4 regions of the Pseudomonas sp. GW456-L12 genome follow, and region 3 is predicted to be linked to each of the others. Evidence: predicted binding sites of a transcription regulator. Region 3 holds the regulator's gene; each other region holds the start of a gene.
What was found. Region 3 encodes sigma-54, which starts transcription at its own class of promoters, with help from an activator protein. Its sites were predicted from a motif close to ANTGGCATNNANNTTGCTNT; they were not measured.

Region 1 (7,767 bases), on a different contig from region 3:
CACGGTTGCTGTCGACTTTATAGCTGCCATCGGCAATCGCTTGCTTCAACTCGGCCACGCGGGCGTTGTCGACGGCAGGCTGGTCGCGCAGCTTGTCAGTGATCTTCTGCAACTGTTGAGCCTCATTACTGAGGTGTACCGACTCCCCGCTGGTGCTGGCCTGTTCGGCCGGAGCGTTCAGCGGCGCGGATTTGTCGGCGTCGCCGGTTTCCTTGCTGGCGCTGGTGCGCGTGCTGCCGGTGAGTGAGGGAGAGCTGTTTAAACGGCTGAAATCGATGACCATGGTAAAAAAACCTCTGGGTATTTGGACGCTTGACTTGTTTTCGGCAATACGCCGGAAAACTTTAGGCTCAAATATCGATAAGCCCGCACGCGCCGCTGTTGCCCTGCATGGGCCACAGTTTAGGGGGCAACAGTGCACAGCGCCAGTCGTCTACATGGCGACTTCCACCTGTCCCGGCGCGGTGATCCGCGCTTTGATGACCCGTTGTGAATTGAGGTTCTTGACCCGGATCTGCTCGCTCATACCGCCATTGGACAAGGCTTCACCGGGCATTTTCACGTTCAGCGTGCCGCTACGGGCAGAGATCACCACCTGATCGCCCTTGCGTACCACTTCCGCCTGTTCCAGGTGAACCAGGGTGACGAGTTGGTCGGCGACCATTGGTCGGACAAGCTTCTGCCCAATGGCCTGGTCCACTGAAGTCAGATAGCCCTGGTTGATCTGGCCGATATCGCGCTCGCGCAGCATCACGTCTTCGGGGCTGATGATGCCGGTGCGCTTGAGTGGCCGGGTGGTGGTCACCACCTCGCGGAACAGCTTGACCTGGGCGGGCACGAATACGGTCCAGGGCGAGGCGCCGTCGCAACGGACGCGAACGGTCACGCGTCCCAGCGGCTGTGCCGGGCTTTCCAGGGTCGCTGTCAATTCCTTGTCGCAATGCGGCATGCGCAGCCGCGGGTCGAGCTGATTGACCTGGATCTCGTAGCGCCCAGGCGTTTGACTGGTTTCCAGATAGTCTTCTACGGTGAATTCAAGAAACCCCTGAGTGACGCCGATAAGTAGATCAGGCAGGGTTACCGAGTCAGCAACGGCAGGATGGCCAGGGTTTAAAAAAAACAAAGCCGACAGCCCGTACAGCAATCTGCGGTAGTTTGATGTCAGGCGTCGGGAAAATGTCGTTTTGGCGTTCATAACAGTTAAAAAGCAAGCGCCGTGCCGTTTAGCGATGAGCGCGTCGGATCTTAAGCTTTGGGGAGTCTGGGCATGGCTGGTGTAATGGATTCGGTGAACCAGCGCACGCAACTGGTAGGGCAGAATCGCCTTGAGCTGTTGTTGTTCCGTCTCGACGGGCAGCAGCTCTACGGGATCAACGTATTCAAGGTTCGGGAGGTGCTGCAATGCCCCAAACTGACGTTGATGCCCAAATCCAGTCCTGTGGTGTGCGGTGTCGCGAATATTCGAGGGGCGACCATTCCGATCCTGGACCTGGCGATGGCCACCGGTTCAGGCGGGTTGCAGGATCTGAGCAACCCCTTTGTCATCATCACTGAGTACAACACCAAGACCCAGGGGTTTCTGGTGCGGTCGGTCGAGCGCATCGTCAACATGAACTGGGAGGAGATCCATCCGCCACCCAAGGGGACGGGGCGCGATCACTACCTGACGGCGGTGACGCGGGTGGACAATCAGTTGGTGGAAATCATCGACGTCGAGAAGGTGCTGGCCGAGGTCGCGCCGACGCCCGAGACCATTTCGGTAGGCGTGGTGGATGTCGAGACTCAGCACAAGGCTGTTTCACTGCGGGTGCTGACAGTCGATGACTCGTCGGTGGCGCGCAAGCAGGTCACGCGTTGCCTGCAGACCGTGGGGGTCGAGGTGGTGGCCTTGAACGACGGTCGACAGGCGCTGGATTACCTGCGCAAGCTGGTCGACGAGGGCAAGAAACCTGAAGAAGAGTTTCTGATGATGATCTCCGACATCGAGATGCCGGAGATGGACGGCTACACCCTCACGGCCGAAATACGCAACGATCCACGCATGCAAAAGCTGCACATCATCCTGCATACTTCGTTGTCAGGTGTATTCAATCAGGCGATGGTGAAGAAGGTCGGTGCCGATGACTTCCTTGCCAAGTTTCGTCCTGATGACCTGGCATCCCGGGTTGTCGACCGGATCAAAGCAGCAGATAACAGCTAGGGATATCCATCCCTGGCGGTCACACGATTTAAGAGGCGGCATCATTGTCTACGGGTAATTTGGATTTCGAACAGTTCCGGGTGTTCCTGGAAAAAGCCTGTGGGATCTTGCTGGGTGAGAACAAGCAATATCTGGTGTCGAGCCGTCTCAACAAACTGATGGAACAGCAAGGCATCAAGTCCCTCGGGGAGCTGGTTCAGCGCATTCAGTCCCAGCCGCGCAGCGGTTTGCGAGAGATGGTGGTCGACGCCATGACCACCAACGAAACCCTGTGGTTTCGCGATACCTATCCATTCGAGGTGTTGAAGAACAAGGTCTTGCCGGAGGCGATCAAGGCCAGCCCCAACCAGCGCTTGCGCATCTGGTCGGCGGCCTGTTCCTCGGGGCAGGAACCCTATTCGTTGTCCATGTCGATCGACGAGTTCGAGAAGACCAACATCGGGCAACTGAAGATGGGGGTGCAGATCGTTGCCACCGACCTGTCCGGGACCATGCTGAACAACTGCAAGACCGGCGAGTACGACAGCCTGGCGATCGGTCGCGGTTTGTCGGCCGACCGCCTGCAGCGCTATTTCGACCCCAAGGGGCCGGGGCGCTGGGTGGTCAAGGCGCCGATCAAGAGCCGGGTCGAGTTCCGCTCGTTCAACCTGCTGGACAGCTATGCCAGCCTGGGCAAATTCGACGTCGTGTTCTGCCGCAATGTGCTGATCTACTTCTCCGCCGAGGTGAAGAAGGACATCCTGATGCGCATTCACAGCACCCTGAAGCCGGGTGGTTACCTGTTTCTCGGGGCTTCCGAGGCGCTCAATGGATTGCCCGACCATTACCAGATGGTCCAGTGCAGCCCTGGGATCATCTACCAGGCGAAGTAAGATTGTCGTTGTTGAAAAGAGAGGCCTTCGGGCCTCTTTTTTGGTGCCTGCGATTTTGCCAGCGCAGGAGAGGCGGCAACCGCTGCATTGCCGCTTTGCTGACGTTTCGCGGAAATGCCTTGCCGCTTTTCTGGCATTGCCGCTTTGCCGCTGCCGGCAAAGCCTTGATTTACGGGCTTTGAGCACTTGGCACGTAGCTTGCTATATCCCGTTTACGAAAAATCTGGTCGAAGGTTTCCCGACATGAGCATCAGCTTCGATAAAGCGCTCGGCATTCATGAGCAGGCTCTTGGCTTTCGCGCCAAGCGTGCCGAGGTGCTGGCCAACAACATCGCCAACGCCGACACCCCGAACTACAAGGCTCGGGATCTGGACTTCTCTGCCGTGCTCGCCGAGCAGAACGAGAAAACCAAGAACGGCACCTTTGCCCTGAACATGACCAACAGCCGGCACATCGAAGCCGAAGGCCTGGGCAGCGGCGACGAATCGCTGCTGTACCGCACACCGATGCAGCCGTCGATCGACCAGAACACCGTGGATGCCCAACTGGAACAGTCGAACTACGCCGAGAACTCGGTGAACTTCCAGGCCAGCTTCACGCTGCTCAACAGCAAATTCAAAGGGCTGGTGTCAGCCCTGCGCGGAGAGTAATCCATGTCCCTCGCCAGTGTTTTCAATATTGCCGGTAGTGGCATGAGTGCTCAGACCACTCGCTTGAACACCGTCGCCAGTAACATCGCCAACGCCGAGACAGTCTCCTCGAGCATCGACCAGACCTACCGTGCGCGCCACCCGGTGTTCGCCACCATGTTCCAGGGCGCGCAAAGCGGCGGCAGCGAGTCGCTGTTCCAGAATCAGGACGCGGCCGGTCAGGGCGTTCAGGTGCTGGGTGTGGTCGAGGACCAGAGCAGCCTCGAGGCGCGTTACGAGCCTAACCATCCGGCCGCCGACGCCAAGGGGTATGTCTACTACCCCAACGTCAACGTGGTGGAAGAAATGGCCGACATGATTTCCGCCAGCCGCTCGTTCCAGACCAACGCGGAAATGATGAACACCGCCAAAACCATGATGCAGAAGGTCCTGACCCTCGGTCAGTGATAAGGGGCGACTCAGATGAGTGTTACCGATACCACCAGTAGCCTGACGCTCAAGGAGATCCTTGCGAACTCCTCGAAGAAAACCCCGACCACCAGCAATGACGGCTTGGCCGCGGCCACCAATAGCGTCAAGGGCAAAAATGAGCTGGGCAAGGACGCGTTCCTGAAGTTGCTGGTGACCCAGCTGAAAAACCAGAACCCGCTGGACCCTCAGGACAACAGCGCGTTCGTTGCTCAGTTGGCGCAGTTCTCCACCCTGGAAGGGATCACCACCCTCAATACCTCGGTGAACTCCATTACTGGCAACTACAAGTCGTCCCAGGCCCTGCAGGCTTCGTCCCTGGTGGGGCGTTCGGTGATCGTCCAGACCGGTACCACCCAGGTCGACACCACCAAGAGCATGACCGGTTCGGTGACAGTGCCTACCGGCGTCAGCGGCGTCACCGTGACCATCACCGACAAGGATGGCAAAACGGTCAAGACCCTCGACCTGGGAAGCCAGAAGGCCGGCAGTACCAGCTTTGTCTGGGACGGCACCAATACCGACGGCACCAAGGCCGATCCGGGCAATTACACCTTCAAGGCCAGCACAAAGATCGATGGCAAGGCGACCGACCTGGTCACCTACCTGCCGGCGACGGTCAACAGCGTCACCATCAGCCAGACCGGCGGTGAGCTGATGTTGAACCTCGCGGGACTGAGCAGCCCCGTGGCGCTCTCCAAAGTTCAAACCATTGGTATCTAGAGCCGACTAACGCGGCACAAGGAGTGGAATATGTCTTTTAATATCGGCCTTAGCGGTCTCTATGCTGCCAACAAGCAACTGGACGTGACCGGCAACAACATCGCCAACGTGGCAACCACCGGCTTCAAATCGTCCCGTGCCGAGTTCGCCGACGTCTACTCGGCCACCAAATTGGGCACCGGTAGCAAGACCATAGGTAATGGCGTGCGCCTGGCCAACGTTTCCCAGCAGTTCGGCCAGGGCGACGTGAACAACACCGGCAACGTACTGGACATGGGTATCCAGGGTTCAGGTTTCTTCGTGCTGAGCGACAACGGCTCGCTGACCTACACCCGCGCCGGTACCTTCAAGACTGACAAGGACGGCTACATCACCAACACCGATGGCACTGCCCGCCTGCAAGGCTATGCGGTCGATGCCAATGGCAAGATCGTCAACGGCGTGCTGACCGACTTGCGTATCGACACCTCGAACCTGTCGCCGAAGGCCACCAGCTCGGTGTCCTCGACCATCAACCTGAACTCCACCGCGCCGGTCATCGACCAGAGCGTGACAGGTTTTGCCTTCGATCCGACCAAGGTGGAAACCTACACCAAGCAGTTCAGCACACCGATCTATGACAGCCAGGGCAACGAGCACAAGCTGGACCAGTACATGGTGAAAACCGGTGCCAACACCTGGAAGACCTACACCCTGGTCGATGGTCGTAACCTCGATGGTTCCGCTCCGACCACCACCGGCGCTACGGCTCCAGTTGCATCGACCATGAATTTCGACTCCGCCGGCAAACTGGTTTCGGTCATCACTCCGCCTGCCACTACACCTAATCCGGGCAACAACCTGACCCTGGCGGGTTGGGTGCCTGGCACTGTGACCAACGGTACGTGGAAGGCCAACGGTTCCAGCGCCAATCCCGGCGGCGTAACCATCTCTATGACCAGCACCACGCAGTTCAACGCCGATACCGCGCGTTCGCTGCCGGTGCAGGACGGCTACGCCACTGGCCAGATCACCAACCTGACCATCGACGGCACCGGTACCCTGTTCGCCAACTTCAGCAACAGCCAGAACAAGGCCATCGGCCAGATCTCCCTGGCCAGCTTCACCAACGAACAAGGTTTGCAGCCGGTAGGCGGCACCAGCTGGAGAGAAACCTACGCCTCGGGCGTACCGGGTTACGATGCTCCTGAAACCGGCACCCTGGGTTCGATCGTGTCCAACTCCCTGGAAGAGTCGAACGTCAACCTGACCAACGAGCTGGTGGACCTGATCAAGGCCCAGAGCAACTACCAGGCGAACGCCAAGACCATCTCCACCCAGAGCACCATCATGCAGACCATTATTCAGATGACCTGATAATGGCTGGCTGACAGCGCTCGAAAAAAGCCCCTCACTGCAGGGGCTTTTTTGTGCCCGCAAGATTCATTCACCGCAATCTGCTTCTGTAGGAGCGAAGCTTGCTCGCGATGAGTCATGACGCTCGGGTGGGGGCAGCCGGTAGCGGCTGCGGAGGACGGATAGGGCGGCTTTTCCCCAGGCCAAAGAAAACCCCCGGCAGGCAGGGCCTGTCGGGGGTTCGGATAAGCGCCGGAAGGCGCCTGTCGGCTCAGCTTATTGGCAAGCTTCGCAATCCGGCTCGTCGATGGCGCAAGCCTTCGGCACTGGAGCAGGACCGGCTGGAGCCGCCAGGACCGAGTCGTCACCGTGGTTGCCGCCGCTGGAAACAGCGTTCAGCTTGCCGGTGTTGATGGTCGACTTCTCGGTGCTGGTCGCGGCCAGGGCACGGAGGTAGTAAGTGGTTTTCAGACCACGGTACCAAGCCATGCGGTAGGTCACGTCGAGCTTCTTGCCCGAAGCGCCGGCGATGTAGAGGTTCAGCGACTGAGCCTGGTCGATCCACTTCTGGCGACGGCTGGCGGCGTCGACGATCCACTTGGTTTCCACTTCGAAGGCCGTCGCGTAGAGCTCCTTGAGTTCTTGCGGGATACGCTCGATCTGCTGCACGGAACCGTCGTAGTACTTCAGGTCGTTGATCATGACCGAGTCCCACAGACCGCGAGCCTTGAGGTCGCGAACCAGGTATGGGTTGATCACGGTGAATTCGCCCGACAGGTTCGATTTCACATACAGGTTCTGGTAGGTCGGTTCGATCGACTGCGACACGCCGGTGATGTTGGCGATGGTTGCGGTCGGCGCGATGGCCATGATGTTGGAGTTACGAATACCTTTCTGTACGCGGGCGCGCACCGGTGCCCAGTCCAGGGTTTCGTTCAGGTCGACATCGATGTACTTCTGGCCACGGGATTCGATCAGGATCTGTTGCGAATCCAGCGGCAGGATGCCTTTGGACCACAGCGAACCCTGGAACGTCTCGTAGGCGCCACGCTCGTCTGCCAGGTCGCAGGAAGCCTGGATCGCGTAGAAGCTCACCGCTTCCATGGACTTGTCGGCGAAGTCGACAGCGGCATCGGAACCGTAAGGGATGTGCTGCAGGTACAGCGCGTCCTGGAAGCCCATGATCCCCAGGCCGACCGGACGGTGCTTGAAGTTGGAGTTCTTCGCCTGCGGTACCGAGTAGTAGTTGATGTCGATCACGTTATCGAGCATGCGTACCGCGGTGTTCACAGTGCGTTGCAGCTTGGCGGTGTCCAGCTTGCCGTCGACGATGTGGTTCGGCAGGTTGATCGAGCCGAGGTTGCAAACGGCGATCTCGTCCTTGTTGGTGTTCAAGGTGATCTCGGTGCACAGGTTCGAACTGTGGACCACGCCCACGTGCTGCTGCGGGCTGCGCAGGTTGCACGGGTCCTTGAAGGTCAGCCAAGGGTGGCCGGTTTCGAACAGCATGGACAGCAT
Region 2 (7,767 bases), on a different contig from region 3:
CGGGTTGGTCCCAGACATGATCGTCGCTGATGCGTTGCAACTGATCGGCATGCCAGCGATAGACCCGGCAGTCGCCGACATGGGCCAGGGTAAAGCGCCGGCCGCGCAGCACCAGGGCGCTGACGGTGGTCAGCAGCGGCTGGCCGCCGCCGTTGGCCTGCAACCAGCGATTCTGCGCCAGCAGCAGGCGTTCCAGGGCCTGGGCCACGGCCCAGGTTTCCGGGGTGGCGTAGTAGTCCAGCGCCAGCGCCTGCAAGGTCGAGCGCGCGGCCAGGCCGCCGTCGGCGCATTGGCTGACACCGTCGGCAATGGCGAACAGCAGGCCCTTGCTGGCGGCCAGGGTCGGCGCCGGGGTGACCAGGCGCAAGGCATCCTGGTTCTCCGCGCGCGGACCGATGGCGCTGGCCTGGGCGTGGCTCAGTCGCAGGCTCATGGACGGCTCAGACCCGCGCCGCGGTGACAGCGGCGGAGCCCCAGGTGGTCCGCCAGCGGCGTTTCACCCCGTGCAGGCCGAACCAGGCCAGCACGCCCAGGCTGGCGAACAGCCACAGGGCCAGTTGATAGCTGCCGGTGCTTTGCTTGATCGCGCCCATGCCCGCGGCCAGGGCGAAACCGCCGATGCCGCCGGCCATGCCGATCAGCCCGGTCATCACCCCGATCTCGCGGCGGAAACGTTGTGGCACCAACTGGAAGACCGCGCCGTTACCCGCACCCAGGCCGAGCATGGTGCACACGAACAGGGCCAGGGCCGCGTAGGAGCTGGGCAGGTTGAAACCGACCGCGGCGATGCACACCGCCGCGACGCTGTACATCACCAGCAGGGTGCGAATGCCGCCGAAACGATCGGCCAGCGCGCCGCCCAGCGGGCGCATCAGGCTGCCGCCGAACACGCAGGCGGCGGTGTAGTAGCCGGCGGTGACCGGGCTCAGGCCGTACTGGTCGTTGAAGTAGCCGGGCAGGGCGCTGGCCAGGCCGATGAAGCCGCCGAAGGTCACGCTGTAGAAGAACATGAACCACCAGCTGTCGCGGTCGCCCAGGGCCTTGAAGTAGTCGGCCATGGATTTGGCCTTGGGCCGTTCCGGAGCGTTCCTGGCCAGCCAGGCGAACAGCACCAGGGTCAGGATCAGTGGGATCAAGGCGAAGCCGAATACGTTGCTCCAGCCGAAGGCACCGGCCAGCAAGGGCGCGAACAGCGCCGCGAATACCGTGCCGGAGTTGCCGGCCCCGGCGATACCCATCGCCTTGCCCTGGTGCTGCGGTGGATACCATTGCGAGGCCAGCGGCAGGGCCACGGCGAACGAAGCGCCGGCCATGCCCAGGAACAGCCCCAGCAGCAGGGCCTGTTCATAGCTGTGGATGCCCAGCTTCCAGGCGCAGAACAGCGCGCCGATGACAATCACCTGACCGATCAGCCCGGCGGTCTTGGGGGACAGGCGATCGGCCAGCAGGCCCATGGCGAACCGCAGCACGGCGCCGGCCAGGATCGGCGTGGCCACCATCAGCCCGCGCTGCTGGGTGGTCAGTTGCAGGTCGGCGGCGATCTGTACGGCCAGCGGGCCGAGCAGGTACCAGACCATGAAGCTCAGGTCGAAGTAGAGGAAGGCCGCGAACAATGTCGGGGTGTGGCCGGATTTCCAGAAGCTTGAATTCATCGCGCACCTCAGCTGTTAAGAGTCTCGAAAGGAGTCATGAGCTTTTGCGTGGGGCGCCATTACGGCCGCTCCACCGGCCCCGGGCTGTGGGGCCAAAACGAAAAAACGCCGCAACCCGTTTCGCCTGGGGCGAGAAGGGTGTGCGACGTCTTTGTCGTAGGTGGGGCAACCGCCGTTGGTTACCTGTGTCGATTACATAGCCAGATTTGTGCCAAGAGTTGCAGTCCTGGTGTTCCAGATCGCGGGCAAGCCTCGCGCCTACAGAAACTCACGGTCTTCTCCGTAGGAGCGAGGCTTGCCCGCGATGGGGCCCGCACCGGTGCCGCAAGCTTTCAGCCCAGCAACTCGCTCATGGCGATGATCTGCTCGGCCACCTGGATCAGCTTCTGCTGGCGGCTCATGGCCTGGCGGCGCATCAGGGTGTAGGCCTGTTCTTCGTTGCAGTCTTTCATCTTCATCAACAGGCCCTTGGCCAGCTCGATGCGCTTGCGCTCGGCCAGTTGCTGGTCGCGGGCTTGCAGCTGCGCGCGCAAGGCCTGGTCGCTCTCGAAGCGGGCCATGGCCACGTCGAGAATGGGCTGCAGGCGCTGGGCCTGGATGCCTTCGACTATGTAGGCACTGACCCCGGACTTGATGGCGTGGCGCATCACGTCGGGGTCGTGCTCGTCGGTGAACATCACGATCGGCCGTGGCTGGTCGCGGCTGACCAGCACCACTTGCTCCATCACATCGCGGCTCGGTGATTCGGTATCGATCAGGATCACGTCCGGACGCACCGTTTCGACGCGTGTCGGCAGGTCGATGGTCAGGCCCGATTCGTCGATTACCTCGAAACCGGCTTCCATCAGGGCCGCCTTGAGCCGACCGACCTTCTTGGCGGTGTCGTTGATCAGCAGGATACGCAACATGGTCTCGGGCTCCTGTCAGCGGCTGGCGAGAAGAGGGGAGCTGTCGCTCATGGCGTGCAGCTGGAAGCTGCGGGCATAGGCGGCCGGGTCCGAACCGTCCCATAGCTTGCCGTCGATCAACTGGCTGCTGCGCATGTCCAGGCCCCAGGATGCGACGCCGACGGCGGTGGCGGCTTCACGATAGAGCTCGAGTTGCTGCACCTGGCGCGCGATGCCCAGGTAATCTGGATCTTCGCGCAGCAGGCCCCAGCGGCGGAACTGGGTCATGAACCACATGCCGTCGGACAGATACGGCAGGTTGACCGCGCCTTCATTATGAAAGCGTAGCGCGTGCGGGTCCTGCCAGCGGTGGCCGAGGCCGTCGGCATATTCGCCGAGCAGGCGCGGCTCGATGCAGTCCAGCGGCGCATCGAGGTACTCGCGGGCGCTCAGCAGTTGCGCGGTGCTCTGGCGGTTCTCGCGGCTCTGCTCGATGAAGCGGCTGGCCTCGAGGATCGCCATGACCAGGGCCCGCGCGGTGTTCGGGTACTGCTCGACGAAGGCACGGGTGCAGCCGAGGACTTTTTCCGGGTGGTCGGGCCAGATCGCCTGGCTGGTGGCCAGGGTGAAGCCCAGGTTCTGGTTCACTGCGCTGGCGCTCCAGGGTTCACCCACGCAGAAACCGTCGATGCGCCCGGCCTGCAGGTGCGCGACCATTTGCGGCGGCGGCACCACCACGCTGTCGACGTCCTGCAACGGGTGGATGCCCTGGGCGGCCAGCCAGTAATACAGCCACATGGCGTGGGTGCCGGTGGGGAAGGTCTGGGCGAAGGTCAGCCTTGCCCGGCTTTGGTGCACGTGCCGGTGAAGCGCTTCAGGAGTGGTCACGTTCAGGGCTTGCAGCTCTCGCGAGAGGTTGATGCTCTGGCCGTTCTGGTTCAGGCCCATCAGCACCGCCATGTCGCTGGCGTTGACCCCGCCGATGCCCAGGTGCACGGCGTAGATCAGGCCGTACAGGCTGTGGGCGGCATCCAGCTCGCCGCTCACCAGCTTGTCCCGCAGGTTGGCCCAGGACGCCTGGCGCTTGAGGTTCAGGGTCAGGCCGTAAGGCTGGGCGAAGCCCTGGGTGGCGGCGACCACCACCGAGGCGCAGTCGCTCAAGGCCATGAAACCGAGGTTGATCGCGGTCTTTTCCGGGGCATCGCTGCCGTTGACCCAGGCCAGCGGGCTGACGGGGAGTTCATTCATGGGGTGGCGCCCTCGATAAAAAGCTTCCATAAAAAAACGTCGCACCCGCGCCAGGCAGAGCCGGCGGGGTAACGACGCCTTTGTCTTTCGACCCACGCCGCCATTGGCCTGGGTGCTGATGCTGGTTGTGGTGCAAGGCATATGCCATTCACCGCTGATTTCGCCGCGTGCCTCGCCTGCGGCCCCCATGCCCGGCTATAATCGCCGCCTCATTTCGCCGCCACCGAGTCAAGCCCGCCCATGTATACCCTGGCCCGCCAGCTGTTGTTCAAACTCTCCCCGGAAACCTCCCACGATCTGTCCCTGGACCTGATCGGCGCGGGCGGGCGTTTGGGCCTCAATGGCTTGCTGTGCAAGGCGCCGGCGCAGATGCCGGTGAAGGTCATGGGCCTGGACTTCCCGAACCCGGTTGGCCTCGCGGCCGGCCTGGACAAGAACGGCGCGGCCATCGATGGCTTCGCCCAATTGGGTTTTGGTTTCGTCGAAATTGGCACCATCACTCCGCGTCCGCAGCCGGGCAATCCCAAGCCGCGGATCTTCCGCCTGCCGGAAGCCGAGGCGATCATCAACCGCATGGGCTTCAACAACCTGGGCGTCGATCACCTGCTGGCCCGGGTGGCGGCGGCCAAGTACAAGGGCGTGCTGGGGATCAACATCGGCAAGAACTTCGACACCCCGGTCGAGCGCGCGGTGGATGATTACCTGATCTGCCTGGACAAGGTGTATGCCCACGCCAGCTATGTGACGGTCAACGTCAGTTCGCCCAACACCCCGGGCCTGCGCAGCCTGCAGTTCGGCGAGTCGCTCAAGCAGTTGCTTGGCGCCCTCAGCCAGCGTCAGCAGGAGCTGGCGGTGCAGCACGGCAAGCGGGTTCCGCTGGCGATCAAGATCGCCCCTGACATGACCGACGAAGAAACCGCCGAAGTGGCGCAAGCCCTGATCGAGACTGGGATGGACGCGGTCATCGCCACCAACACCACCCTGAGCCGTGTAGGTGTCGAAGGCATGGAGCATGGCGACGAGGCGGGCGGCCTGTCCGGCGCGCCGGTGCGCGACAAGAGCACCCACACCGTGAAGGTGCTGGCGGGCGAGCTGGCCGGGCGTTTGCCGATCATTGCGGTGGGCGGTATCACCGAAGGCAAGCATGCGGCGGAAAAGATCGCTGCCGGCGCCAGCCTGGTGCAGTTGTATTCGGGCTTCATCTACAAGGGCCCGGCGCTGATTCGCGAGTCGGTGGACGCGATCGCCGCGTTGCGCTGAGGACAGCGGCTTTTTGCGCGGCCAATAAAAAGGGCTCCTTAAAGGAGCCCCTGGGCCGCAGCCCGCCGTCCGGATGGGACGTGCGTGGTTAAGTCGTTACGTATTCAGATTTTGGTGTCGGAATGTGTGCCCTGTTTTAGCCGACGGCGTGAAGTTCGTTGAGTCTGTGGATTCCCGCAGTGCCGGTCATACCGTCCCAGTTGTCGCCGCGTCCTTCGCGCCAGCCATTGATCCAGGCTTGGCGTACCGACGGTAGAGTAAATGGGCAAAGCTCACGGGACTTGCCATGAACGCCATACTGATATCCGCGCAAAAATGCTCTTTCCAACGGATCACGCTTAAGTCTTCTCATAGGGTGTTTCCCTCACTTGTTGACTGTCTTATGTCCCGTCGGCCTCGTTTGAGGCCGGGCAGAATGCTTCTGCCGTTGGTGCTCGCTGCCGGCGTCGCGAGCGTGGCGTTGGCGTCATTGCGGCGCCAACCTGAGTTGATTTCTAACCAATGCGTCACAACGAGGGAATGATCGTTTTGTCATAAGGACGTAACGATAATGATGTTGAGGCCATAAGAACGGCCTGCTTTACATCGGGTTGATCAGGCAAACCTCGCTCTGATCAGCCTCTTACTGGATGATGGGCTTAATGCTTTAGTGAGAATTCCATTCCGTTGCACTCAGGTATTATTCGATGAAAGGTCGAGTTATGACCTTTTGTTTCGCTGACTTTATTATCTGCCCCGGCATCTAAGCTCTTTTGACCCCAGTGGTCACCGCTAGCGGCGAGCTGAACAGCAGGGGCGGGACGGCACAGATTCGTGCCACGCGAGCGCTCTTCAAGAAAAGCGCTTGATTGAAAACCGGGCGGACGATGCGTTGTCCGTTCACTTATTGCTAAAGGCCCTGAACTCCCATGTCGGATCGCTACGAACTCTTCCTCACCTGTCCCAAAGGCCTTGAAGGCCTGCTCATCGAGGAAGCCGCCGGGCTTGGCCTTGAAGACGCGCGCGAACATACCTCGGCCGTGCGCGGCATGGCCGACATGGAGACCGCCTACCGCCTGTGCCTCTGGTCGCGCCTGGCCAACCGGGTACTGCTGGTGCTCAAGCGCTTCCCGATGAAGGACGCCGAAGACCTCTATCACGGCGTGCATGACGTCGACTGGCAGGACCACATGCTGGCGGACGGCACCCTGGCGGTGGAGTTCAGCGGCCACGGCTCGGGCATCGACAACACTCACTTCGGCGCCTTGAAGGTCAAGGACGCCATCGTCGACCGGCTGCGCACGCCGACCGGCGAGCGTCCCTCCATCGACAAGCTCAACCCGGACCTGCGCATTCACCTGCGCCTGGATCGCGGCGAAGCCATCCTCTCCCTCGATCTGTCCGGCCACAGCCTGCACCAGCGCGGCTATCGCCTGCAGCAGGGCGCGGCGCCGCTGAAGGAAAACCTCGCGGCGGCGATCCTGATCCGTTCCGGCTGGCCACGTATCGCGGCCAATGGCGGCGCCCTGGCCGACCCGATGTGCGGCGTGGGGACCTTCCTGGTGGAAGCAGCGATGATCGCCGCCGACATCGCCCCCAACCTCAAGCGCGAGCAATGGGGTTTCACTGCCTGGCTCGGTCACGTCCCGGCGCTGTGGCGCAAGCTGCATGAAGAAGCCCAGGCGCGGGCTCAGGCCGGCCTGGCCAAGCCGCCGCTGTGGATTCGCGGTTACGAAGCCGACCCGCGGCTGATCCAGCCAGGGCGCAACAACGTCGAGCGCGCCGGCCTCAGTGAGTGGATCAAGATCTACCAGGGCGAAGTGGCGACCTTCGAGCCGCGCCCGGACCAGAACCAGAAAGGCCTGGTGATCAGTAACCCGCCCTACGGCGAGCGCCTGGGTGACGAAGCCAGCCTGCTGTATCTCTACCAGAACCTCGGCGAGCGCCTGCGTCAGGCCTGCCTGGGCTGGGAAGCGGCGGTATTCACCGGCGCGCCGGACCTGGGCAAGCGCATGGGCATCCGCAGCCACAAGCAGTATTCGTTCTGGAACGGCGCCTTGCCGTGCAAGCTGCTGTTGATCAAGGTGCAGCCAGACCAGTTCGTCACTGGCGAGCGGCGTACCCCGGAGCAACGGCAGATCGAGCGTGAGCAGGCCGAGGCCGACAAGGCGCCGCTGGTTCCGCAGGAGCGCCAGTACAACAAGAACGGCAACCCGATCAAACCGACGCCGGCGCCAGCCCCCGTGGTCGAGCAGGCGCGCCTGAGCGAAGGCGGGCAGATGTTCGCCAACCGCCTGCAGAAGAACCTCAAGCTGCTGGGCAAGTGGGCCAAGCGCGAAGGCGTCGACTGCTATCGCGTCTACGATGCCGACATGCCGGAATATTCCCTGGCCATCGACCTGTACCACGACTGGGTGCACGTGCAGGAATACGCCGCGCCGAAATCCATCGACCCGGAAAAGGCCCAGGCCCGTCTGTTCGATGCCCTGGCGGCCATTCCGCAAGCGTTGAACGTCGACAAGAGCCGGGTGGTGATCAAGCGCCGCGAACGCCAGAGCGGTACCAAGCAGTACGAACGCCAGAGCGCCCAGGGCAAGTTCACCGAGGTCAGCGAAGGTGGCGTGAAGCTGTTGGTCAACCTCACCGACTATCTCGACACCGGGCTGTTCCTCGACCACCGGCCGATGCGCCTGCGGATCCAGAAAGAAGCCGCCGGCAAGCGATTCCTCAACCTGTTCTGC
Region 3 (7,767 bases):
CGAACTTGCGTGAGGGAATCGATCATTACCGCTATAATCGCCGCCTTTTCATCAGGCTATACGATTTCTGACATGAGCCAATCCAGCGACCTGATTCAATCGGCACAACGCACCATCCGCCTCGAGATAGAAGCCGTACAAGGCTTGCTGCCACATATCGACGCAGATTTCGTACGCGCTTGCGAGATGATTCTGGCCAGCAAAGGCCGCGTAGTAGTGGTCGGCATGGGCAAGTCCGGGCACATCGGCAACAAGATCGCCGCCACCCTGGCCAGCACCGGCACCACCGCGTTTTTTGTCCATCCGGCCGAAGCCAGCCATGGCGACATGGGCATGATTACCCGGGACGATGTGATCCTGGCCCTGTCCAACTCCGGCTCGACCAATGAAATCGTGACCCTGTTGCCGCTGATCAAGCGCCTGGGCATCCAGTTGATCAGCATCACCGGCAACCCTGATTCGCCACTGGCCAAGGCCGCCGAGGTCAACCTCAACGTCCAGGTCGAGCAAGAGGCCTGCCCGCTGAACCTGGCTCCGACCTCCTCGACCACCGCCGCCCTGGTCATGGGCGATGCCCTGGCCGTGGCGCTGCTGGAAGCCCGCGGTTTTACCGCCGAAGACTTCGCCTTTTCCCATCCGGGCGGCGCGCTGGGCCGGCGCCTGCTGCTGAAAGTCGAGAACGTCATGCATGCCGGCGAGCAACTGCCGCAGGTCCAGCGTGGCACGCTGCTCAAGGACGCCCTGATGGAAATGACCCGCAAGGGCCTGGGCATGACTGTCATTGTCGAGGCCGACGGGCGCCTGGCAGGGGTCTTCACCGATGGCGACCTGCGCCGCACCCTGGACCGCACCATCGACATCCACCACACCACCATCGATGAAGTCATGACCGTTCACGGCAAGACCGCCCGCGCCGAAATGCTCGCGGCCGAAGCCCTGAAGATCATGGAGGACAATCGAATCAACGCACTGGTCGTGGTGGACAAGGACGATCGCCCGATCGGCGCCTTCAACCTGTCCGACCTGCTGCGCGCGGGAGTCATGTAATGAGCACGGATCTGCTGCAACGCGGCAAGAACATCAAGCTGGCGGTATTCGACGTCGACGGCGTACTGACCGACGGTCGCCTGTACTTCCTCGAAGACGGCAGCGAATTCAAGACCTTCAACACCCTCGACGGCCAGGGCATCAAGATGCTGATGGCCACGGGCGTGCAGACGGCGATCATCAGCGGCCGCAAGACGCCGGTGGTCGAGCGTCGGGCGAAAAACCTGGGGATTCCCCACCTGTTTCAGGGTCGCGAAGACAAACTGGTAGTGCTGGACGGGCTTCTTGCCCAACTGGGCCTAAGCTATGAACAGGTCGCCTACCTAGGCGACGACCTGCCCGATCTGCCAGTGATCCGCCGGGTCGGCCTGGGCATGGCCGTCGCCAATGCCGCCAGTTTTGTCCGTGAACACGCCCATGGCGTCACCCAGGCCCGTGGCGGCGAAGGCGCCGCCCGCGAGTTCTGCGAGTTGATCCTGCGCGCCCAAGGCAGCCTTGAAGCGGCCCACGCCGCCTACTTATAGAGCCTCCCATGCTGAGCAAAAAGATTCGCAACATACTGATCTTCGGCATCATCACCGTGCTGTTCCTGGCGGTGGGGTACTGGAACATCAGCCCGGAACGCTTCCTCGACAAGCCGGTCGCGCAGGTCGACGAAAGCGCCATCGACTACTACGCCATCAACGCCCGTAGCGTGCAGTACCTGCCCGACGGCAAGCTGCAGTACGAAATGACTTCCGACAAGGTCGAGCACCTCAAGGCCACCGAGGTGACCCTGCTGACCAAGCCGGACCTGCAGATGTATCGCGGCACCGCCTTCCCCTGGCATGTCCAGAGCGAGCGCGGCGAAGTCAACCCGGACGGCACCGAGGTCGAGTTGATCGATTCGGTACGGGTTTCGCGCACCGACGAGAAAAATCGCAACCTGCTGATCACCACGACCCGCATGACAGTATTCCCGCAGAAGCAATATGCGCAGACCGATCAAGACGTTAGAATCGACGGCGCCGGCGGCGTGACGACTGGCAAGGGAATGAAAGCGTATTTGAAAGACGGCAGGATGAACCTGCTATCGAACGTAAGAGGACAGTATGAGGCTCGTTAAAACCCTCCCTATTTTGCTCGGTCTGGGCGCAGCACTGGGAAGCGTGAGCGCCTGGGCTCTGCCGAACGATAGCCAGCAACCGATCCGCATCCAGGCCGACGACGCTCAACTGGACGACAAGAATGGCGTAGCCACCTACAGAGGCGACGTGATCATCACCCAGGGCTCGATGAAGGTCACCGGCAATACCGTGACCATCACCCGCACCCAGACCGGTGATATCGACGTGGTGACCTCGGTGGGCAACCTGGCCTACTTCGAGCAGATTCAAACCCAGGGCGACACCAAGCCGGTCCAGGGCTACGGTGTGACCATCCAGTACCACGCCGCACAAAACCGCGTCGTACTGATCGACCGCGCCAAAGTCGTCGACAAGGACGGCAACATCACCCAGGGCGAGAAAATCGTCTACGACACCAACAAGAAGCTGGCCAGCGCCGGTCGCGCCACCGGCAGCAAGGTCACCGAGTCGCGCCCACGGATCGACATGGTCATCCAGCCGAAAAAGAAAACTGACGAAAAGGCCCAGTAATGGCAACTCTGAAAGCTCAGCACCTGGCCAAGAGCTACAAGAGCCGCCAGGTCGTGCGTGACGTCAGCCTGTCCATCGACAGCGGCCAGATCGTCGGCCTGCTCGGCCCCAACGGCGCCGGCAAGACCACCTGCTTCTACATGATCGTCGGCCTGGTCCAGGCCGATCAGGGTCGCATCCTGATCGACGACCTGGATGTCAGCCACCAGCCAATGCACGGCCGCGCCCGCGCCGGGATCGGCTACCTGCCGCAGGAAGCCTCGATCTTCCGCAAGCTTTCGGTGGCCGACAACATCATGGCCATCCTCGAGACCCGCAAGGAGCTCGACAAGGCCGGCCGTCGCCAGGAGCTGGAAAGCCTGCTGCAGGAGTTCCACATCAACCACATTCGCGACAACCTGGGCATGAGCCTTTCCGGCGGTGAACGTCGCCGCGTGGAAATCGCTCGCGCCCTGGCCACCGCCCCCAAGTTCATCCTGCTCGACGAACCTTTCGCCGGCGTGGACCCGATCTCGGTAGGCGACATCAAGCAGATCATTCATCACCTGAAGGCCAAGGGTATCGGCGTGCTCATCACCGACCACAACGTCCGTGAAACCCTGGATATCTGCGAAACCGCCTACATCGTCAACGACGGTCAACTGATCGCCGAAGGCGACGCCGAAACCATCCTCGCCAACGAGCTGGTCAAGGAAGTTTACCTGGGCCATGAGTTCCGCCTGTAAGCCCTGAGGTGTTTGGCTGGTCGCCAGAGCGCCCGCCCCAATAAAACCCTGCTGTTTTTATTGTTACAGCGCTCTAGGCAAACACTTCAGTTTCAGGCATATAATTTGCTTATGTTTGGCGCTCACGCGCCCTGTAGTGGATGGCGCATGTGCGCCGGCGAATAAGGTGTTAAGCCCCTGCCATGAAACCATCGCTAGTCCTCAGAATGGGCCAGCAGCTGACGATGACACCGCAGCTGCAACAGGCCATCCGCCTGCTCCAATTGTCGACCCTGGACCTGCAACAGGAAATCCAGGAGGCCCTGGAGTCCAACCCGATGCTCGAGCGCCAGGAAGAAGGCGACGACTTCGATAACACCGATCCGCTGGCCGACAACGCCGAGCAGAAACCCAATACCGATATCCAGGAACCCTCCTACCAGGAAACCGCCCCGACGGTGGACAACCTCGAGGACGGCGAATGGAACGAACGCATTCCCAACGATCTGCCGGTCGACACCGCCTGGGAAGACGTCTACCAGACCAGCGCCAGCAGCCTGCCCAGCAACGATGACGACGAGTGGGATTTCACCACCCGCACCTCGGCCGGCGAAAGCCTGCAGAGCCATCTGCTCTGGCAGTTGAACCTGGCGCCCATGTCCGACACCGATCGCCTGATCGCCGTGACCCTGATCGACTGCATCAACAATCAAGGCTATCTGGACGAAACCCTCGAGGAAATTCTCGAAGCCTTCGATCCGGAACTGGACATCGAACTCGACGAAATCGAGGCCGTCCTGCACCGTATCCAGCAATTCGAGCCCGCCGGCATCGGTGCCCGCAACCTGGGCGAATGCCTGCTGCTGCAACTGCGCCAGCTGCCTGCCAAGACCCCTTGGCTGACTGAAGCCAAGCGCCTGGTCAGCGACTTCATCGACCTGCTCGGCAGCCGCGACTACAGCCAGCTGATGCGGCGCATGAAGCTCAAGGAAGACGAACTGCGCCAAGTCATCGAACTGGTACAGAGCCTCAACCCACGGCCGGGCTCGCAAATCGAATCCACCGAAGCCGAATACGTGGTCCCCGACGTCATAGTGCGCAAGGACAACGAACGCTGGCTGGTGGAGCTGAACCAGGAGTCCGTGCCGCGCCTGCGCGTCAACCCACAGTACGCCGGCTTCGTGCGGCGCGCCGACACCAGCGCCGACAACACCTTCATGCGCAACCAGTTGCAGGAAGCCCGCTGGTTCATCAAGAGCCTGCAGAGCCGTAACGAAACCCTGATGAAAGTCGCCACCCAGATCGTCGAGCATCAGCGCGGCTTCCTCGAGTACGGCGATGAGGCTATGAAACCGTTGGTCCTGCATGACATCGCCGAAGCAGTCGGCATGCACGAGTCGACGATTTCACGGGTGACCACGCAAAAATTCATGCATACCCCACGGGGCATTTATGAACTGAAATACTTTTTCTCCAGCCACGTAAGTACCTCCGAAGGCGGTGAATGCTCGTCCACGGCGATCCGCGCGATCATCAAAAAACTGGTCGCCGCGGAAAATCAGAAAAAGCCGTTGAGTGACAGCAAGATCGCTGGTTTACTGGAGGCACAAGGCATTCAGGTAGCCCGTCGTACCGTCGCCAAGTACCGCGAATCCCTGGGGATCGCGCCTTCCAGCGAACGGAAGCGGTTGATGTAGCCGCCGGGCTCGCCACAGCGTTCCAGTGGCAGGTCAATCGACCTGCCGCTTTATGCACTGGCAACGAAGGAGAAGCTGTATGCAAGTCAACATCAGTGGACACCAACTGGAAGTGACCGAACCTCTGCGCGCTTACATCGGCGAAAAACTCGACCGACTTGAGCGGCACTTTGACAAGATTACCAATGTGCAGGTAACGCTGGCCGTCGAAAAACTGAAGCAGAAAATCGAGGCCACGCTGCACATCCATGGTGGGGAAGTCGTCGCCAATGCAGAACATGACGACATGTATGCCGCAATCGACTTGCTCACGGACAAGCTTGACCGCCAACTGAAAAAGCATAAGGAAAAGCAACTCCACCTTCTCCAAGGCACGGGTCGCTAACACTCCCCTCCCATGATCCGACTTGAAAGCATCCTGACCCCCGGCCGTTCCCTGGTGAACGTGCCGGGCGGCAGCAAAAAACGCGCCCTCGAACAAATTGCCAACCTGATCAGCCGCGAAGTGCCTGATCTTGAGATGCAAGATGTCTTCGAAAGCCTGATTGCCCGTGAAAAACTGGGCTCTACCGGTTTTGGCAACGGCATTGCCATTCCACACTGCCGCCTCAAAGGCTGTGAGTCGCCCATCAGTGCCCTGATGCACCTGGACGCTCCCATCGATTTCGACGCCATCGACGGCGCACCGGTCGACCTGCTGTTCGTACTGCTGGTCCCGGAAGCCGCCACCGATGCGCACCTGGAACTGCTCCGGCAGATTGCCAGCATGCTGGACCGCAAAGAAGTGCGCGACAAACTGCGCAGCGCCACCAGCAACGAAGCCTTGTACAAGGTTGTCCTGGACGAACAGAACGGTCAGTAATCATGCGTTTGATCATCGTCAGCGGCCGGTCCGGCTCAGGTAAAAGCACCGCCCTCGATGTACTCGAGGACAATGGCTATTACTGCATCGACAACCTGCCGGCCGGGCTGTTGCCCGAGCTGGCCGAACGGGCGTTGATCCACACCGAACTGACACAGCCCCTGGTCGCCGTGTCGATCGACGCCCGCAACCTGCCCAGCCACCTGTCGCGCTTCCCCGAACTGCTCGAGGAAGTCCGCAGCCGGCATATCCAGTGCGATGTGCTGTACCTGGATGCTGACGAAGAAACCCTGCTCAAGCGCTTTTCCGAAACCCGCCGCCGCCACCCCTTGAGCAGCAACAATCGCTCGCTGGCCGAGGCGATCCAGGACGAAAGCCATCTGCTGGGACCGATCGCCGACCTGGCCGATCTCAAGGTCAACACCACCAACCTGAACCTGTATCAACTGCGCGATACCATCAAGTTGCGCCTGTTGAACCAACCGGAACCGGGCACCGCCTTTCTGGTGGAGTCTTTCGGATTCAAGCGTGGCATGCCGGTCGATGCCGACCTGGTATTCGATGTACGCTGCCTGCCCAACCCGTACTGGAAACCCGAGTTGCGTGCCCAGTCCGGGCTCGACCAGCCGGTTGCCGAATACCTGGCCGCCCAGCCGGACGTCGAGGAAATGTTCCAGGACATCTCCAGCTACCTGCTGAAATGGTTGCCCCGTTTCGCCGCCAGCAACCGCGCCTACGTCACTATTGCCATTGGCTGCACGGGCGGCCACCATCGCTCGGTCTACCTGACCGAACGCTTGGGCCAAGTCCTGCAAAAGTCCCTGAAGAACGTCCAGGTTCGCCACCGCGACCTTAGCTGAAAGGATCTACCCCGCGATGCCTGCTCTGGAAATTGAAATCATCAACAAACTGGGCCTGCATGCCCGTGCCTCGGCAAAGTTCGTCGGCGTGGCCGGTCAGTTTCCTTGCCAGATCCGCGCAGGGAGAACGCCGGAGTCGATGGTCGACGGCAAGAGCATCATGGCAATGATGATGCTGGCCGCCGGCAAGGGCACCAGGATTCATCTGAAGACCGAAGGCGAACAGGAGCAGGAGGCGCTGGAAGCGCTGGTGGCACTGATCAACAACTTCTTCGACGAAGGCGAGTAAGGTCGGCAAGGCAAACCTGCCGCAAAGGCACTCAAGCGAGTGCCGTATCCATGACCATCATCAGGCAAAAGCCGACACACAAGCCCAGGCTGGCCAGCTTCTCATGACCGTTGCGTCGGGATTCGGGAATCACTTCGTGGGTCACCACCAGCAGCATCGCCCCCGCCGCCAACGCCAGCCCGAGCGGCAACAGCATCTCGGCCAAGCTCACCAGCCACGCACAAAGCAACGCGAACACCGGCTCCACCAGGCCTGAAGCGGCGCCGATCAGGAATGCCTTGACCCTGGACATGCCGGCGCCAGCCAGCACCAAAGCAATCACCAGCCCTTCCGGCACATCCTGCAAGGCGATGCCCATGGCCAGGCTGTCCGCCTCCGGCATGCCTCCACCCGCGGAAACACCTACGGCCATTCCTTCGGGAATGTTGTGGGCGATGATGGCAAACACAAACAGCCAGATTCGCGGCGGGATGACCGGATGCTCAAGGGTGCCCACCAGTTTCTCCGGGTTGCCCCCCGAGACTTTGCGGTCCACCAGAAACAACCCCAAGGCACCGAGCATGATGCCGAAGCTGATCAGGCCACTCGACGCCCAGGGCGACAGTCCGAGTTTTTCCGCCGCAGCGATCCCGGGCACGATCAACGAAAAGGCCGTAGCCGCCAGCATCACC
Region 4 (7,767 bases), on a different contig from region 3:
TGGGGTTGCTGTGGTTCGACGGGAGTTTTGCCATGCCGGAATGGCTGGAAGACTTCATCGGCTACCTGTGGCTGATCATCTTTCCCGAGGCCTTCATCAACGGCATGGTGGTCAGCGCCCTGGTGGTGTTCTGCCCCGAATGGCTGGAAACCTTCAACCGCACCCGTTACCTGTCGGCACCGTGGAAGGATGACGATCCGCGTTCTTGATCCATATCAAACACGTTCGGCAGGCGCGGTCCCATGCTCGGTAAAAACCGTTCGGGAGCAGGGTCATGAGTGTGTATGAATGGGCGCGGCAGGAAGTACGCAAGAGTCTGGATACTGCGCAGCAAGAGGGTTTCGAACCGGGCTTGAGCCTGCGCGCCCTGCTCAGCGCGGTGGTGCAGGAGAGTCGGCGGGTGCGCAGCGGCGAGGATCTGGCCGACGAGTTGCAGTTTCTCGCGGAGAACCTCGACGATACGCAGGATTACGCTTTCATGCGGCCTTGAGGCTTCAGTGGGCGCGAGGCGGCAGATCGTCGGAAAACAGATCGTCCTCGGCATCCGGGCTGACCGGAATCTTGTGTTCTTCGGCAGCCCAGGCACCGAGGTCGATCAGTTTGCAGCGGTCCGAGCAGAACGGACGGTTGACGTTGCTCGCGGTCCATTCCACGGGCGCACCGCAGGTTGGACATTCCACGGTCAGGGGTTGGCTCATGACTGGCCTCCACGCAAGGTAAGGTAAAAGTGATGCAGGCGTTCGACCTCGCTGTGCAGCCAGGCGAGGTCGCGGTCGTTGACCAGCACATCGTCGGCATGGCTCAGGCGGTCTTCGCGGGTCGCCTGGGCCTTGAGAATCGCCTGGATCTGCTGTTCGCTGATCCGGTCGCGTTGCAGGGTCCGCTCGATCTGCAGCTGTTGCGGCACATCGATCACCAGGATCCGCTGGGTCATCGCGTACTGCCCGGACTCGATCAACAGCGGTGACACCAGAATCGCGTAGGGCGACTCGGCACGGGCCAGGTGGGCGGCGATTTCATCGGCAATCAATGGATGCAGCAAGGCTTCCAGCCAGAGGCGTTGTTGCGGCACCTCGAAGATCAGCTTGCGCAGCGCGGCGCGGTCCAGTTGACCATCGGCCTGCAGCACGCTGTCGCCGAAATGTTCGGCAATGCGGGCCAGGGCCGGGCGGCCGGGTTCCACCACCCAGCGGGCGGCGTGGTCGGCATCCACCACATGGATGCCCAGGTCGATGAAGTGCTGGGCCGCGGCACTTTTACCACTGCCGATACCGCCGGTAAGGCCGAGGATCCAGGGTTTGAAAACAGGCTTGGTCATCTGAAACCGACAAACTGCAAATAGGAGTCGGTTATTTGACCACCCCAGAGCAAGGCAATCCAGCCGGCAATGGCCAGAAAGGGACCGAAAGGGATAGGCGTGGACATTTGCGCGCGGTTGCGGCGCAGCATGGCGATCCCGGCCAGGGCCCCCGTCAGTGAGGCCAGCAGCAGGGTCATCGGCAGAATCTGCCAACCGCCCCAGGCGCCGAACATGGCCAACAGCTTGAAATCGCCGTGCCCCATGCCTTCCTTGCCGGTCAGCAGCTTGAACAACCAGTACACCGACCACAGGCACAGGTAGCCGGCCACGGCGCCCCACAGCGCATCGTGGAGGCTGACGAACAGGTCGAAGCCATTGACGATCAAGCCCAGCCACAACAGGGGCAGCACCAGCACGTCGGGCAACAGTTGATGATCGGCATCGATCAGGCTCATCGCCAACAGGCCCCAGCTCAGGAACAGCATCAAGCCGGCCTGCCAGCCAAAGCCGAAATGCCAGGCCACGAACGCCGAGGCCAGGCCGCAGGTCAGCTCCACCAGGGGGTAGCGCCGGCCGATCGGGGCCTGGCACGCGGAGCAGCGTCCGCGCAGCAGCAGGTAGCTGAACAGCGGGATGTTTTCCCAGGGGCGGATCGGGTGCGCGCAGTGCGGGCACTGGGAGTGCGGGAGCAACAGGTTGTAGGTCGGCCCGGCAGGCTCGTCGGGCAGCCCGAGGATGTCACGGGCCTGGGCGTGCCAGTCGCGCTCGAGCATCTTTGGCAGCCGCCAGATCAGCACATTGAGAAAGCTGCCGACAATCAGGCCCAGGACCAGCACCGATGCTACGAAGACCAGCGGGTAGCTGGCCAGGACCTCAGTCAATGACATGTTCAGATCGCTGTGCCGAGTTGGAAGATGGGTAAGTACATGGCAACCACCAGGCCGCCGACGAGGGTGCCCAAAACTACCATGATCACGGGTTCCATGAGACTGCTCAGGGTGTCGACCAGGGTATCGACCTCTTCCTCATAATGGATCGCGACCTTTTCCAGCATGCCGTCCAGGGCCCCGGACTCTTCACCGATGGCGGTCATCTGGATGGCCATGCCGGGAAAGATGCCGGATGCGCGCATGGAAAAATGCAACTGCATGCCGGTCGCCACGTCCTGCCTGATGCGGTTCACCGCTTGCTTGAACACCTGGTTGCCGGTGGCCCCGGCCACCGAGCCCAGGGCTTCCACCAGCGGCACTCCGGCGGCGAAAGTGGTGGACAAGGTGCGGGCGTAGCGGGCCACCGCGGACTTGTACATCAGTGGCGCTACCAACGGCAGTTTCAGCAGGCCCACGTCCAGCCAGTGGCGAAAGCGTGGTGAGCGCCGGCGGGCATGGCGCAGGCCGAACACACTGAGCAACAGCGCGCCCACCAGCAGCCACCACCAGTGCTGCACGAATTCCGAGAGGGCGATGACCAGTTGCGTGAACACCGGCAATTGCGCGCCGAAGCCCTGGAACATCGACTGGAATTGCGGCACCACCTTGACCAGCAGGATCCCCGTCACCACCAGCGCCACGCAGATCACCGCCAGGGGATAAGTCATGGCCTTGCGGATCCGCGTCTTGAGGTTTTCGCTTTTTTCCTTGTAGGTCGCCACCCGCTCCAGCAGGGTTTCCAGGGCCCCGGCCTGTTCGCCGGCATCCACCAGGCTGCAGTACAGCTCGTCGAAGTACCGCGGCCTCTTGCGCAGCGCGCTGGTGAAGCTGCTGCCGGCGGCGATGTCCTGTTTCAGCTCGCCCATCAGTTTGCGCATGTTCGGGTTATCGAAGCCCTCGGCAATGATGTCGAACGATTGCAGCAGTGGTACGCCGGCCTTGATCAGGGTCGCCAGTTGCCGGGTGAACAGGCTGATGTCGCGGGCCTTGATCGGGGGCGTGCGCTGCAACAGCGAGTTGGACTTCTTCCTGACCCTGGCCGGGTTGATGCCTTGCTTGCGCAACTGGGCCCTGATCAGCGAGGGGGTATGGCCGCTCAATTCGCCGCGCAGTTTGCTGCCTTGCCTGTCGGTGCCTTCCCACAGGTAAACACTGACTTTTGCTGCTTTGACCGCCATGGTGTCGAGTCCCGGGTTGTGATGGATGTCCTCAGGGCCGGCAGTGCCCTGTGCGTTAGCGAGTGGACCGCTGCGCGGGGCGCGGCGTCCGGCTCATAGAGTTTGAATGGCCCGATACGTTCCTTGGATGGGGCGGGCAGTGAATGCAATCGATGATCGAATGACAGCGTAGCCCGTCACGACGACCGGCCCAGGGCACTTGGCTGACAAAAAGTGTCAGATAGTGCGACTTCTGGCGCTCACTGCCGCAGCTCCGCGCCGCTAAAGCCCCGTTCAGCCGGGGCGCAGGCGCTGGCACAGGCTGTGCTATGGCTGTGTGGTGAGTGCCCAGACCCCTGGATATCCCCTGCTTGGAGCAGATAGATGAAGTATCAGAAAGGTTTTACCTTGATCGAGCTGTTGGTCGTCGTGGCGATCATCGGCATCCTGGCCACCTTTGCCATGCCGCTGTATTCCAAATACCAGGCGCGGGCCAAGGTCACCGCGGCGTTGGCTGAAGCCTCGGCGCTGAAGGTCAACTTCGAGGACGTGCTGAACCAGGGCAGCGATCCGACCCTGGAGCTGGTGGGGGGCAAGGCGGCAACGTCGAACTGCACCATGACCGCTGCGGGTTCCGCCTCGACCGGAGCGGGAACAATCGGCTGCACCATCCTCAATGCACCGGCACCGGTGCTGAACAAGACCGTCACCCTGACCCGCACCACGGCCGATGGCTGGGTCTGCACCACCACTGTCCCCGCGGACTACTCCCCCAAAGGCTGCACCGCCAGCGGCAGCTGAGCCCGGTTCTCGCTTGCTCGGCGCGTGAAACGCCACGCGCCAGCGCGCCCTTGGGGAAAGTATCGAGAATTCAGGAAGTTAGCTCGCCTGGGAAGTGCAACTTGCATGCAGATTATTCGCCGGTCATGCATTTTGCATGACCGCGAGTGCTTGGGTGGATTTGTAATTCATTGATATTTAAGGGTTTTATTGTTTTTCTGAACTTGGCATAACGCCTGCAATCTACTTAAGTAACCCTGCTGCCAGGACTTGGAGCAGGTTTTCCAGAAGAACAGGAGTTACTCGTATGAAGAAGTTCGCTATCGCTGCTGCAACTGCTACCGCTCTGACCCTGACCATGGCTAACGTCGCATTTGCCCAGACCACTCAAGCTACTCAGGCGCCAATGGTGCTCGCGGCGGGTGAAGTGACCAAGGCCAAGGAAGCCACTTCCGACACCTGGATCACCACCAAAGTCAAAGCGGATCTCGTAACTGAAAAAGGCATTCCTGGTACCGACATCAAGGTCGAAACCAACAAGGGTGTGGTTTCCCTGTCCTCCACCACTGCTCTGACCGCGGCGCAGAAAGAAACCGCAGTCAACATCGCCAAGAACATCAAAGGCGTGAAGGCAGTATCGGCTGACGGTTTGAAAACCGACTAAGCCTCAAGCTTCTTTCCTGGACAGGGAGAAGATGCGGTAGAGGATTCATCTACCGCTTCCTTGAAGGTTCATGCGAATGGCCACAGGGAAGTGGCTCCTTTTGTAAACAGAACAGGCCCCGGCACAGTGTGTCGGGGCCTGTTCTGTTTATGGCGGGGGAAACCGCCGGGCCGACCCGTTTCCGGGGCGGCGGGGAGGGGGATTATTCGGCGTCCAGGTGCATGGGGGTAATGACCCGACCATCGCTTTCGGCCTGGCCAAGGTTGGCATCGATGAAGTAGACCCGGTCGTCCGCCAGCTGGCCCTTGTCCACCAGGAAGTCCTTGATGCTGCTGGCCCGTTCCTGGCCCAACTGGCGCAACAGCACATCGCTGCCACTCCAGAACTTGATCACGCCTTCACGCATTTTCGCGGTGCGCTCTTCCTTGCCCAGGTCCTTCCATTCGGCCGGTGGCTGGGTCTTGAGGCGTGTGCGATAGATGCCTTCCAGCAGCGGGGCTTTCTCTTTCTCCGGTACTTCCAGCAGCGACGCCTGGGCCGGCACCTTGTCGCCGCGACGCTGGAGCATCTTGTAGTAGTTGTACTGGTATTCCCGCTCCAGGCGTTGCTCGGCGATCAGCGGGCCATCGCTGCTCTGCGCGGCGGTGCCTTCGATCTCCAGGCGCAGGGCCGGACGTTCCTTGAGCGCATTGGACAGCTTGACCAGCGTTGCTTCCGATTCCGGGCTCAAGTCACTCGAGCCCGGGGCGAACGAGACACTGCCCAAGTCTTCCGAACCGCCACCCGCGACCAGCCCGCCAATCAGTTTGAACGGTGCCGCGGCAGCCTTGACGATCAGGTTGCGCAGGGTCTGCCAGACAATCGGCATGACGCTGAACTGCGGGTTGTTCAGATCGCCCGTCACCGGCAGTTCGATGGAGATCTTGCCGTCGACATCCTTGAGCAAGGCGACCGCCAGTTTCAGTGGCAGGCTCACGGCATCCGGGCTGTCGACTTTTTCCCCCAGCTCCAGTTGTTCGACCACCACTTTGTTTTCGGCCTTGAGCTGGCCGTTGGTGATGACGTAGTGCAGGTCGAGGTTGAGCCGGCCCTTGCGGATGCGGTAGCCGGCGAACTTGCCGGAGTAGGGGGTCAGGTTGGTCAGTTCGACGCGTTTGAAGCTGGTGGCGATGTCCAGTGCGGCCATTGGATCGAAGGGGTTCACGCTGCCCTTGATGGTGACCGGCGCATAACGGTCGACCTTGCCCTTGATATCGACGCTGGCCGGTTTTGCCTGGCGGCTGTCGATGGTGCCGATCTGGCCATTGAGTTGCTGGACGGCCGTGGCGAAGTTGGGGGTCAGGCTGAAGTCGGCGAAGTTGGCCGAACCGTCGTTGATGGCGATCTGGCCGATATGGATGCCGAGGGGTTTTTCCTTGGCGGCCGGCTTGGCTGCGCCTTTCGGCGCGCTGTCGGCCGGTTGCGGGATCAGCAGGTCATCGATGTTGGTGGTGCGGTCATCGTTGATCATGAAGCGCGCATAGGGCTGCATCAGGTTGACCTTGTTGATCGTCAGGCTGTCGCCGTGCTGATAGTTCAGGCCTTCGAGCACCAGTTGCTGCCATTTCACGAAATCGCGGGTTTTCAGGGTGTCCAGGGTGTGCAACTGGTCGACCTGTGCGCGGCCAGTCACGCTGAATGTCAGGGGATCGATGTTTTTCAGGTCCACCGCCAGGTCGCTGCCGAGCATGCCGCTGCGCAGCTCCAGGCGAATGAACGGGCTGATGTAGGACTGGGCGACCCGCAGGTCGATGTCCTTGGTCTGCACCGCCAGCTTGGCGGTCACCGGTTGCAGGTTGACCACGCCGTTGGCGAGGATCTTGCCCTGTTTGCCCACTTCGGTGTCGAGCTTGAGGTTGAAAGGCGACTGGTTGAGGCTGTCGAAGTTCTGCACGTCGACGTTCAGCGGGCCGACCTCCAGGGCCACGGCCGGCTTGGCCTGACGGTCCGCCAGGTGCACCTGGTAATTGCGCAGTTGCACGTCCTTGAGCAGCACCTGCCAGGGTTTGCTCGGCGCCGGAGCGGGAGCCGGCGGAGTATCGGCGGCGGCCGGAGCGGGCTTGGCAGCCGGTTTGGCCGGCTGGCTGGCGAACAGTTTCTGCCAGTCCAGTTGGCCATCGGCCTCCAGGGCGGCCCAGGTTTCCAGTTTCTGGCTGCGGATCTTGCCGACCACCACTTGCTGCTTGGCCAGGTCGACCGTGGTTTCACTGACGTCCAGGCGCTCCAGGCGGGCCAGCGGCCGACCGTCCGGAGCCTTGATGGCGAAGGGCGCGACGCTGACCGAGGCATCGCTGAGCAGCAGTTCGGTTTCCTTGGACAGGTTTAGCTTGTAGCGGGTGTTGAGGTTCAGCACGCCGTCTTCGAGGACCAGGGGCAGTGCGTCGCGGACATAGGGCCACCAGGCTTTCATCTGGCCGTCGGTGACTTTCAGGGTGCCTTCGGAGGCGATTGGCGTCAGGCTGAAATTGCCGCTCCAATCGATCTGACCGCCCGCGGGGCCCGCGGCGACCAGGGTCATGTCGGCACTGTCATCGGGCAGGGTGCTGAGGTTCTTCAGCTCGAGATCGAGTTTGTCGTAGAGGAAATCGATGGGCTCGCTGGGCCGCGCGTCCTGGAAGTGCACATAACCGCCCGCCAGCTTGATGCGCCCGATACGCAGGGGGAACGGTTTGGCTTCGGGGTCGTCCGGAGTGGGTTCGCTGGCGGGCAGGTTGAACAGGCCCAGCAGGTTGAGCTTGCCGTCCTTGGCGAACAGGATCTCGCTCTTGGGTTTGTCCAGCTCGATATCGGCCAGGTGCAGCGCGCGGGTCCAGAGGCTGTCCAGTTGCAGGTTGGCGTAGAGACGTTCGAAGGCCACCTGCTCCTTCCCCGGCTCACCGATATTCAGGCCCCAGAGCG

Region 1: a site for sigma-54 is predicted at 3,258-3,277, ahead of flgB (flagellar basal body rod protein FlgB). Genes of this name have one in related genera too.
Region 2: a site for sigma-54 is predicted at 3,917-3,936, ahead of AC07Y9_RS01440 (CmpA/NrtA family ABC transporter substrate-binding protein). Genes of this name have one in related genera too.
Region 4: a site for sigma-54 is predicted at 3,698-3,717, ahead of AC07Y9_RS26590 (pilin). Genes of this name have one in related genera too.

What each region holds. Positions count from the first base shown of each region.
Region 1 is NZ_JBWKZA010000002.1:348,939-356,705, reverse strand. Features, by position in the region: gene flgM (flagellar biosynthesis anti-sigma factor FlgM) at 1-283, opposite strand, end outside; gene flgA (flagellar basal body P-ring formation chaperone FlgA) at 434-1,195, opposite strand; gene AC07Y9_RS04115 (chemotaxis protein CheV) at 1,268-2,200, shown strand; gene cheR (protein-glutamate O-methyltransferase CheR) at 2,245-3,072, shown strand; gene flgB (flagellar basal body rod protein FlgB) at 3,316-3,723, shown strand; gene flgC (flagellar basal body rod protein FlgC) at 3,727-4,170, shown strand; gene flgD (flagellar hook assembly protein FlgD) at 4,186-4,914, shown strand; gene flgE (flagellar hook protein FlgE) at 4,945-6,270, shown strand; gene AC07Y9_RS04085 (ribonucleoside-diphosphate reductase subunit alpha) at 6,526-7,767, opposite strand, start outside.
Region 2 is NZ_JBWKZA010000001.1:269,209-276,975, reverse strand. Features, by position in the region: gene AC07Y9_RS01455 (bifunctional protein-serine/threonine kinase/phosphatase) at 1-433, opposite strand, end outside; gene AC07Y9_RS01450 (nitrate/nitrite transporter) at 441-1,652, opposite strand; gene AC07Y9_RS01445 (ANTAR domain-containing response regulator) at 1,985-2,560, opposite strand; gene AC07Y9_RS01440 (CmpA/NrtA family ABC transporter substrate-binding protein) at 2,576-3,787, opposite strand; gene AC07Y9_RS01435 (quinone-dependent dihydroorotate dehydrogenase) at 4,028-5,047, shown strand; gene rmf (ribosome modulation factor) at 5,184-5,399, opposite strand; gene rlmKL (bifunctional 23S rRNA (guanine(2069)-N(7))-methyltransferase RlmK/23S rRNA (guanine(2445)-N(2))-methyltransferase RlmL) at 5,956-7,767, shown strand, end outside.
Region 3 is NZ_JBWKZA010000008.1:126,431-134,197, forward strand. Features, by position in the region: gene AC07Y9_RS12935 (KpsF/GutQ family sugar-phosphate isomerase) at 73-1,047, shown strand; gene AC07Y9_RS12940 (KdsC family phosphatase) at 1,047-1,571, shown strand; gene lptC (LPS export ABC transporter periplasmic protein LptC) at 1,580-2,152, shown strand; gene lptA (lipopolysaccharide transport periplasmic protein LptA) at 2,139-2,684, shown strand; gene lptB (LPS export ABC transporter ATP-binding protein) at 2,684-3,409, shown strand; gene AC07Y9_RS12960 (RNA polymerase factor sigma-54) at 3,592-5,085, shown strand; gene hpf (ribosome hibernation-promoting factor, HPF/YfiA family) at 5,165-5,470, shown strand; gene ptsN (PTS IIA-like nitrogen regulatory protein PtsN) at 5,483-5,947, shown strand; gene rapZ (RNase adapter RapZ) at 5,950-6,807, shown strand; gene AC07Y9_RS12980 (HPr family phosphocarrier protein) at 6,824-7,096, shown strand; gene AC07Y9_RS12985 (ZIP family metal transporter) at 7,128-7,767, opposite strand, start outside.
Region 4 is NZ_JBWKZA010000030.1:24,557-32,323, forward strand. Features, by position in the region: gene AC07Y9_RS26560 (energy-coupling factor ABC transporter permease) at 1-209, shown strand, start outside; gene AC07Y9_RS26565 (hypothetical protein) at 275-490, shown strand; gene yacG (DNA gyrase inhibitor YacG) at 495-698, opposite strand; gene coaE (dephospho-CoA kinase) at 695-1,318, opposite strand; gene AC07Y9_RS26580 (prepilin peptidase) at 1,315-2,187, opposite strand; gene AC07Y9_RS26585 (type II secretion system F family protein) at 2,190-3,407, opposite strand; gene AC07Y9_RS26590 (pilin) at 3,771-4,187, shown strand; gene AC07Y9_RS26595 (BON domain-containing protein) at 4,474-4,830, shown strand; gene AC07Y9_RS26600 (DUF748 domain-containing protein) at 5,033-7,767, opposite strand, start outside.